Regions from separate parts of the Arthrobacter sp. FW306-2-2C-D06B genome, predicted to be linked through region 1. Evidence: riboswitches for the same ligand, from Rfam matches in the RefSeq annotation. Region 1 holds a riboswitch; the other holds the start of a gene.
The links. A riboswitch is a leader RNA that binds a small molecule or an ion and turns the genes downstream of it on or off. The one in region 1 is predicted to bind glycine.

Region 1 (4,359 bases):
TCACAACAGCGCGCCGAGGGCATCCGCCTCATGCGCGATGGGCTGTCCGCGCATTACGCGGACGATCCCGGGCAATCCTTCGAGCCCCAATCGCGCATTACTGCCCGACGCCGGCACGACTACCTCTCGACGCTTGCCACCGCTACCTTGGGCGGAATTACCCGTAGTTTCAGCTCGCCTGATGCTGCCTTGAACCGGGCTGTCTAGACTCAGCCTTACTTTGCGGTGGGCACGCGTCGGAGCACGACGGCGGCAAGGACTGCCGCTCCCGCCATCAATACCAGCCCGATCGCCGCCGTGATGTGGACGCCCGATTCAAAGGCGGCACGCGCGGCGGTGGCCAGGGCGTCGCCCAATGGCTGGGGCAGCGTGGCCGCAACGTCCATGGCTCCGGCGAGCGTCTCCCGCGAGCGTTCGGCTGCGTGGCCGGACAATTCGCCCGGGAGCAGCAAGTGGTGTTGGTAGGACGCTGTCAGGATGGAGCCGAGCACGGCCGTGCCCAGCAATGATCCGAGTTCGTAACCCGTTTCCGAGATCGCCGATGCCGCACCCGCCTTGTCGGCGGGAACCGCGCCGAGGATCAGGTCGTTGGAGATGGTCTCCGCCGAACCGACCCCGATGGCCAGCAGCAGGAGTGCCGTCAAAAGATACCCGGGCCCCTGGCTGTGGTTGCCCAGGGAGGCCACGAGGTATCCAACCGCGCTCAGTGCCAGCCCCGATGCCACCACCAGGCCCGGGCGGATCCGCTTGACGAGTGGAACCACCACCAGGCCCGCCACCATGGTGGCCAGCAGTGCCGGAACCATCGCGATACCCGCCTGCATCGGGGATTGGCCTTCCACGAGCTGCAAGTGCTGCGCGAAGAAGTAGATGAAGCCCGTCATGGAGAAAAGGGACAAGACGTTGGCCGTGATGGCAGTGCTGAAGACCTTGTTCCGGAAAAGCCGTACATCCAACATCGGCGATGCCAAAGAGCGCTGCCGGCGCACGAAGACGATTCCCATGGCCAGGCCGAATGCCATGAAGGCCGCGGACCCGGGGCCAAAACCGTGCACGGCGGCCTCCTTGATTCCATAAACCACGGGGGCCATGGTCAAGATGGACAGCACGACGCTGGGCACGTCCGGCTTGCCCGGGTTGCGATCCTTGGACTCCGGAATGAGGGACGGGCCGAAGGCGAGCAGGGGCAGCAACAGTGGCACCGCAACCAGGAACACGGCTCCCCACCAGAAGTGCTCCACGAGCCAGCCGCCGAAGATCGGCCCGAGCGCGGCGCCGCCGGAGAATCCGGCGGCCCATACAGCGACGGCGAGCCGACGGCGGCTCGGGTCCGGGAAGATGTTGCGGATCAAGGACAGCGTGGACGGCATGAGCATGGCTCCGAAGATGCCCATGCCGGCACGTCCGGCGATGAGCCATTCAGCCGATGGCGCGAAGGCGGTGGCCGCGGAAACGGCGGCGAACCCGGTGCTGCCGGTCAACAGCAAGCGGCGGCGGCCGATCCTGTCTCCCAGGTTTCCCATGGACACCAAGAGTGCGGCAAGCACAAGCGCATAGGCATCGACGACCCATAGCAGCTGCACGCCCCCGACTTCCAGCGAACGGGCGATTTGCGGAAGGGCAAATGTCAGCGCCGTATTGTCCACAGCCACCAGCAACACGGGGAACATCAGGAGTGCGAGGGCAGCCCAATCGCGCCACGGGGCGGATTGGATCGAAGGGGTACGGGGGTGCTGGGTTGTGGACGGGCTGAACATGAAGATAACTGTACCGTCTGGACGGTATAGTTTCAATTCGACTCATAAAATTGGCAACATCGAACTAAGGGATGATGGACACCATGCCGCGAAAACCTATTGCCCGGGACGCTGTCCTGGATGCCTTTGAAGCCCTGCTGATCGAGGTGGGGGAGCGGGCTGCCACCCTGGACGCCGTCGCCAAGCGCGCAGGCGTATCCAAGGGCGGACTGCTCTACCATTTCCCGAACAAGGAAGCCATGATCGGTTCCTTGCTCGAACGCATGGACGGGCTGGCCGCGCTGGACATCGAGGCAATGAAGGCAGCCCCCGAAGGTGCCGCCGCGTTCTTTATCAAGTCTTCCCTGTGGGCGGATACTCCCTTGGACCGGGTGTTTGTGGCGGCGACGCGCCTCGCGGAAGTAGCCCATGAAGAAACCCGCAGGCGTTTCGCCGGGATCCAGCAACAATGGCTCGATGTCCTCGCCGAGGAAGTGGGGCCCGAAATGGCCAAAGCGGTCCGGTACATGGGCGATGGACTTTACTTCAACGCAATGCTTGAAGGCGGCGCCGGTGATACGGAAGTCAAGGCCAGCGCGAGAAGCGCCGACGTCGGTGCGCTGCTGGCCGCCGTCGAACGCCTCCGTGACTGAGCGGCGGCCCAACTGACTCGCAGTAGATGTCGTTTTGAGGCTCCAAAACGACAAAAAGTGCGAGTCAGTTGGGAAAGTCGGGCGGCTCGGTGACCATATTTGCGGACGCGGGCAGTCCATAGGACAATTGAGAGTTGTGGCAGCCGTCACCGGCAACCACGATCTGATTCACATAACTGAATACGCCTTTGATCTGCGGCGGGAGAGTCCTGCAGGCATGTGATGCAGGCGCCGTAGGAGCAAATCCTCCCCAGGAATCTCTCAGGCCCACGCACCGCCGCGGCAAGGCAACTCTGGAAAGCAGTACGCTGACGTGTGCTCACCGACGGTGCAAGCGGAACAGTGCCACAAGCACGGATTCGCGGAAACTCTCAGGTCCAATACAGAGCGGGGAGGAACCCGATTAGCTGTGGCGTACCCTGCGCCGCCTTATTAATGGAGTTCCTTCGTGACGGTTAGTTCAACCTCCACTACGTTCGTAGACCGGCATATCGGCGCCCGCCGCCAGGCCGACATTGACATCATGCTCAAGTCGGTTGGTTACGACAGTGTCGATTCGCTCGTAGACACCGCGGTTCCCAATGACATCCGCCAGGACGTCGCACTCAGGCTCCAGAACGCCCTCAGCGAGGTGGAAGTTCTGGCTGAACTTCGCAAGCTGGCGGCCAAGAACAAGACGGCCGTGCAGATGATCGGCCAGGGCTACTACGACACCGTCACTCCGCCGGTGATCCGCCGCAACATCCTCGAATCCCCGGCCTGGTACACGGCCTACACGCCGTACCAGCCGGAAATCTCCCAGGGCCGCCTCGAAGCCCTGCTGAACTTCCAGACGATGGTCCAGGACCTCGTGGGCCTGCCCATCGCCAATGCCTCCCTGCTGGACGAAGCCACCGCCGTCGCCGAAGCGGTCCTCATGATGCGCCGCGCCAACAAGAACAAGACGGCCCACGACGGCAAGACAGTCCTCGACGCCGACTGCCTCCCGCAGACCATCGCTATCGTGAAGGGCCGCGCCGAGGCGTTGGGCTTCGAGGTGGAGATCGCGGACCTGTCCCAGGGCCTGCCCGACGGCGACATCAACGGCATCGTGCTGCAGCAGCCGGGCGTTTCGGGCCGGGTGTTCGACCACTCCGCCGTGATCGCCGCCGCCAAGGAACGCGGCGCGCTCGTCACCGTCGCCGCGGATCTCCTCGCCCTCACCCTGATCACGCCTCCGGGCGAGCAGGGCGCCGACATCGCCGTCGGCTCCACCCAGCGCTTCGGCGTGCCGCTGTTCTTCGGCGGCCCGCACGCCGCGTACATGGCGGTCCAGAAGGGCCTCGAGCGCTCCATGCCGGGCCGCTTGGTGGGCGTTTCCAAGGACGACGCCGGCACTCCGGCCTACCGCCTCGCGCTCCAGACCCGCGAGCAGCACATCCGCCGCGAGAAAGCGACGTCCAACATCTGCACCGCGCAGGCCCTGTTGGCCATCGTTTCCTCGATGTACGCCGTCTACCACGGCCCCGATGGCCTGAAGGCGATCGCCGAGACCGCCCACAACCACGCCCGGACCCTGGCTGCGTCCTTGAAGGCCGCCGGCCTTGAGGTCCTGCACGGCAGCTTCTTCGACACCGTCACCGTCCGCGTCCCGGGCAAGGCAGCCGGGATCGTTGCTGCTGCCGAGGCCAAGGGCATCAACCTGCGCGCCATCGACGCCGACACCGTAGGAATCTCTGTTGACGAGACGACGACGGCGACCGTCCTCGCCGACGTCGCTGCGGCGTTCGGCGCCACGGTGTCCGGTGACGGCGCGGGTTTCGCCCTGGAGGCCGCCGTCGAGCGCTCTTCCGACTACCTTCAGCACCCGGTGTTCAACACCCACCGTTCCGAGACCCAGCTGCTGCGCTACATCCGCAAGCTTTCGGACCGCGACCTGGCGCTGGACCGCACTATGATCCCGCTGGGATCGTGCACCATGAAGTTGAACG
Region 2 (4,359 bases), 1.3 Mb from region 1:
TCATGGTCAACGCGACGGCCGTGAGGCTCCCCTGGCCCAGGCCCAACAGCCCGGTCCACACCCAAATCAAACTCGTGGGGCCGAAAATACTCAAGGCGAAGCCGCCGCCGGTCATGAGCGCCACTACGGTGTTGATGACGCGCTGGTCTTTGAAACGTGCCGCGAGCCCGGGAGCGATGAACGAACCAAGCATCTGCAGCACAATCGACACGGACACGATCAAACCGGCCGTCCCGCCGTCGATCCCGCGATCGCGCAGAATCGGCGCCAACCAGGCGAACACGCTGAAGGACATCATCGCCTGCAACGCCATGAAGGTGGTGACCTGCCAGGCGACGGCGGAACGCCAGACCTTCGCGCCGCCGTCGGCCGCGTTGTGCCGGACGGGATGCTGGCGGATCGCGAGGGGCAGGAACAGCAAGAGTACGACGGCGGCGGGCAGCGCCCAGAACCACAGCGCCGAGGTCCAGTGCCCGGCCGCGACAAAGACGGGATAGGTGAATCCGGCGCCAAGCGCGGCAGACGCGCAAATCGCCGTCGTATACAGCCCGCCCATGAGCCCGAGCCGATGCGGGAAGTCGCGCTTGACCACGCCAGGCAGCAGCACGTTGCACAGCGCGATCGCGGCGCCGCACGCCGCGGTGCCGGCGAGGAGGGCCGGTAAGTGCCCGGCGCCGGCGAGGTCCACAGGACGGAGCAGCAGCCCGGCTGTCAGCACTGCCATCGCGCCGAGCAATACTCTCTCGGCACCGAACCGGCGGGCCAGGATCGGCGCCATCGGGGCGAAGACACCCAGCAACGTCACGGGCACAGTGGTGAGGACAACCACTGCCCAGCCCGGCAGCCCGGCGTCGGCGGTGACTTCCGGAAGGACTGCCGAAAAACTCGAAAAAACCGTCCGCAGATTCAGGCCTATCAGCACCAGGCAGATCCCCAGGAAGACGAGTCCGCCGCGTGTCTTGATCTGCGTGGGCTCGGCGGCGGGAAGCTCGTCGATCTCGGCGTCGACGAGGATCTCGGGGACGCCGGGGTGCGGCTCGGTGTTCTTTGGGGCGCTTGAAGCGGGGGTCACCAACCCATTCTGGCAGTCACGCTCATACGCGGCGTCCATGACGGGAGCGTATGCAGGTTCCGCGGCGGGGCTTTGACCGTGCAACGGTATTCTGGAGGAGATGAGTGAAACCCCAGAATCCCCCGAAACACCGCAGTCTTCGCGCCCCGTGACCCCAGGCAGCCAGGCCTCCTTCGGCACGTATGGCGGCCGGCCGGTGAGTTTCGTGCGCCGCGGGACGCGCCTTCAGGGTCGGCGCCAGGCCGCCTGGGAAGAGCACTCGGACCGCTGGGCCATCCAGGTTCCGCGGCATGTCGCCAACACTTCCGTACACCCGGACTACGTGTTCGACGCCGAAGCAGAGTTTGGGCGCAAGGCACCGCTGATCGTCGAAATCGGTTCGGGACTCGGCGACGCCGTATGCCACGCGGCGGAGGAGAACCCGGACAAGGACTTCCTCGCCGTGGAGGTCTACACCCCGGGCCTGGCCAACACGATGATCAAGATCAACAGCCGCGGACTCCGCAACGTCCGTGTCGTGGAAGCCAACGCCCCCGAGGTCCTGGCCACCATGCTCCCCGCGGGTTCTGTCAGCGAGCTCTGGGTCTTCTTCCCGGACCCGTGGCACAAATCCCGGCACCATAAACGCCGCCTTATCCAGCCCGCGTTCGCCGAACTCGCTGCGCGGTCCCTCGAGAAGGGTGGCCTGTGGCGCATCGCCACCGACTGGTCCAACTACGCCATCCACGTCCGCGAGGTCCTCGCCGGCTCCACCGAGTTTGAGAACGTGCACGACGGCGAGCGGACCGGCGCTGACAGCCCCCTCACCCAAGTGTGGGAATCGGGAGTCGAATCGATGGTGGGCGGGGCGCCCGTCAAGGAAGGCCGCGCCCCGGTCAGCACCGAGCACACCGGCCCCAACGAGGGAGTGGACCACGTGGGCGGATGGGCTCCGCGCTTCGATGGCCGCATCCGCACCAGCTTCGAAAACAAGGCCCACGAGGCCGGACGCATGATCTTCGACCTTAGCTATCGCAGGATCTAGCTTCACGATCGCGCCTAGGTTCTTTGCGCACCGCACAGGCACCGGATACCATGTGAGACGTGTCACCGAAAGGCGGCATGTGCTTATGATCTGCGGCGGGAGAGCCCTGCCGGTACATTTTCAGCAGGCGCCGTAGGAGCAAATCCTCCCCAGGAATCTCTCAGGCCCATGTACCGCCGCGGCAAGGCAACTCTGGAAAGCAGTCCGGGCTACCGGGCTCACCGACGGTGCAAGCGTCCAGCCACGAGGCGGGACGCGGAAACTCTCAGGTCCAATACAGAGCGGGGAGGAACCGAATCATCGTGGTGCGTCCGCGCCACCTGAATTATGGAGTTCCTCATGACCCTGGCACCTGAAGGCCGTAAGCTGCTGCGCGTTGAACAGCGCAACAAAGCCGTCCCGGTCGAACGCAAGCCCGAGTGGATCAAGGCCAAGGTCCAGATGGGCCCGGAATTCGTGGGCCTGAAGAACCTCGTGAAAAAAGAAGGCCTGCACACCGTCTGCGAGGAAGCCGGCTGCCCGAACATCTTCGAGTGCTGGGAAGACAAGGAAGCGACCTTCCTGATCGGCGGCTCCGAATGCACCCGCCGCTGCGACTTCTGCCAGATCGACACCGGCAAGCCCTCCCCCGTGGACATGTTCGAACCCACCAAGGTCGCCCGCTCCGTCCAAGCCATGCAGCTCCGCTACGCCACCGTCACCGGCGTCGCCCGCGACGACCTCGAAGACGAAGGCGTCTGGCTCTACGCCGAAACCGTCCGCAAGATCCACGAACTGAACCCCGGCACCGGCGTCGAACTGCTCATCCCCGACTTCTCCGGCAAACCCGAACACATCCAAGCGATCTGCGACTCGAACCCGGAGGTCTTCGCTCACAACGTCGAAACCGTGCCCCGGATCTTCAAGCGCATCCGCCCCGCGTTCCGCTACGACCGCTCCCTGGACGTCATCACCCAGGGCCGGGCCGCCGGCATGGTCACCAAATCCAACCTGATCCTGGGCATGGGCGAAACCCGGGAAGAGATCTCCGAAGCCCTGACCGACCTGCACGCCGCCGGCTGTGACCTGATCACCATCACCCAGTACCTGCGCCCCTCCGAACGGCACCTGCCCGTGGACCGCTGGGTCAAACCCCAGGAATTCGTCGAGCTCGCCACCGAAGCCGAGGAAATCGGCTTCCTCGGCGTCATGTCCGGGCCCCTGGTCCGCTCCTCCTACCGCGCCGGACGCCTCTGGGCCACCGCGATGCGCAAGAAAGGCCGCGAAATCCCGGCCCACCTGGCCCACATCGCCGAAGGCATCCAGGACTCCGGCACCACCCGCCAGGAAGCCCGCACCCTCCTCGCACACCACGCCACGGCCTGATCCGCAAGGAGCCAGCATGTTTCCCACCCGGATTGAAATCATTCCCTCAGACGGAATCGTTGAGAAAGTCCAGGCCGCAGTGCCGCTTTCCACAACGCTCACCGTCACCTGCCTGCCCCATCACGGCATCGTGCGGACCATGGAGGCTTCCGTCAAGCTCAGCCTGCTCGGCTACAACGTGATTCCGCACATCTCAGCACGCGGGCTGGAGCACCGGTCGCAGCTTTCCGGCATCCTCCGGGACTGCGAGACCGCCGGGATCACGGAGGTCTTCGCCATTGGCGGAGACGGTGCGCAAGCTGCCGGCCCCTATCGATCGAGCCTTCCCCTCTTGGCGGACATCGCCGAGTACTCCGGCGGCAGCATCACCGCGGGCATCGCCGGTTACCCCGAGGGGCATCCTTCCGTGAGCGGGCTGGACTTGCTGGATGCCCTGTTGGCCAAACAACACCTGGCGACGCATGTTGTCACGCAGATGTGCTTCTCCACCCCGGCGATCCTCGACTATGCAGCACTCCTGCGGCGGGAAGGCGTCGAGCTTCCGGTGTGGGCTGGAATTGCAGGGGCAGTTCCCCGAATCAAGCTGCTGGCCCTGGCAACCCAAATCGGCGTCGGGACATCCCTGAAGTTCCTCAGCAACAAAGGAACCCTTGCCCGCAAGCTTCTCGGCGGGGACAAGTACTCACCGGACGGCCTGGTTTCCGAACTCATGACGCACCCGGATGGTATCTCCGGAATCCATCTGTACAGTTTCAACCGACTGGACATGCCCAGCTGGGAGCGAAGCGATCTGCCCGATCCCGAGGCCAGCGAAGCAGCATCCGCGTAGCCGCGCACCGCTATAACCGCGTAGGTCCCGGGGACCCCTAGCTCCCCGGGACCGAAATCACCGCGACCG

Region 2: it holds a riboswitch for glycine, as region 1 does, so the genes downstream of both, lipA (lipoyl synthase) here and gcvP (aminomethyl-transferring glycine dehydrogenase) in region 1, are expected to answer to the same signal.

The regions. Positions count from the first base shown of each region.
Region 1 covers NZ_CP084560.1:876,352-880,710, forward strand. Annotated here, with positions in the region: gene LFT47_RS04320 (sigma-70 family RNA polymerase sigma factor) at 1-207, shown strand, start outside; gene LFT47_RS04325 (MFS transporter) at 216-1,757, opposite strand; gene LFT47_RS04330 (TetR/AcrR family transcriptional regulator) at 1,841-2,389, shown strand; glycine riboswitch at 2,579-2,676, shown strand; glycine riboswitch at 2,678-2,785, shown strand; gene gcvP (aminomethyl-transferring glycine dehydrogenase) at 2,838-4,359, shown strand, end outside.
Region 2 covers NZ_CP084560.1:4,100,232-4,104,590, forward strand. Annotated here, with positions in the region: gene LFT47_RS19100 (MFS transporter) at 1-1,072, opposite strand, end outside; gene trmB (tRNA (guanosine(46)-N7)-methyltransferase TrmB) at 1,173-2,096, shown strand; glycine riboswitch at 2,183-2,282, shown strand; glycine riboswitch at 2,284-2,386, shown strand; gene lipA (lipoyl synthase) at 2,436-3,461, shown strand; gene LFT47_RS19115 (methylenetetrahydrofolate reductase) at 3,478-4,290, shown strand; gene LFT47_RS19120 (anti-sigma factor family protein) at 4,328-4,359, opposite strand, start outside.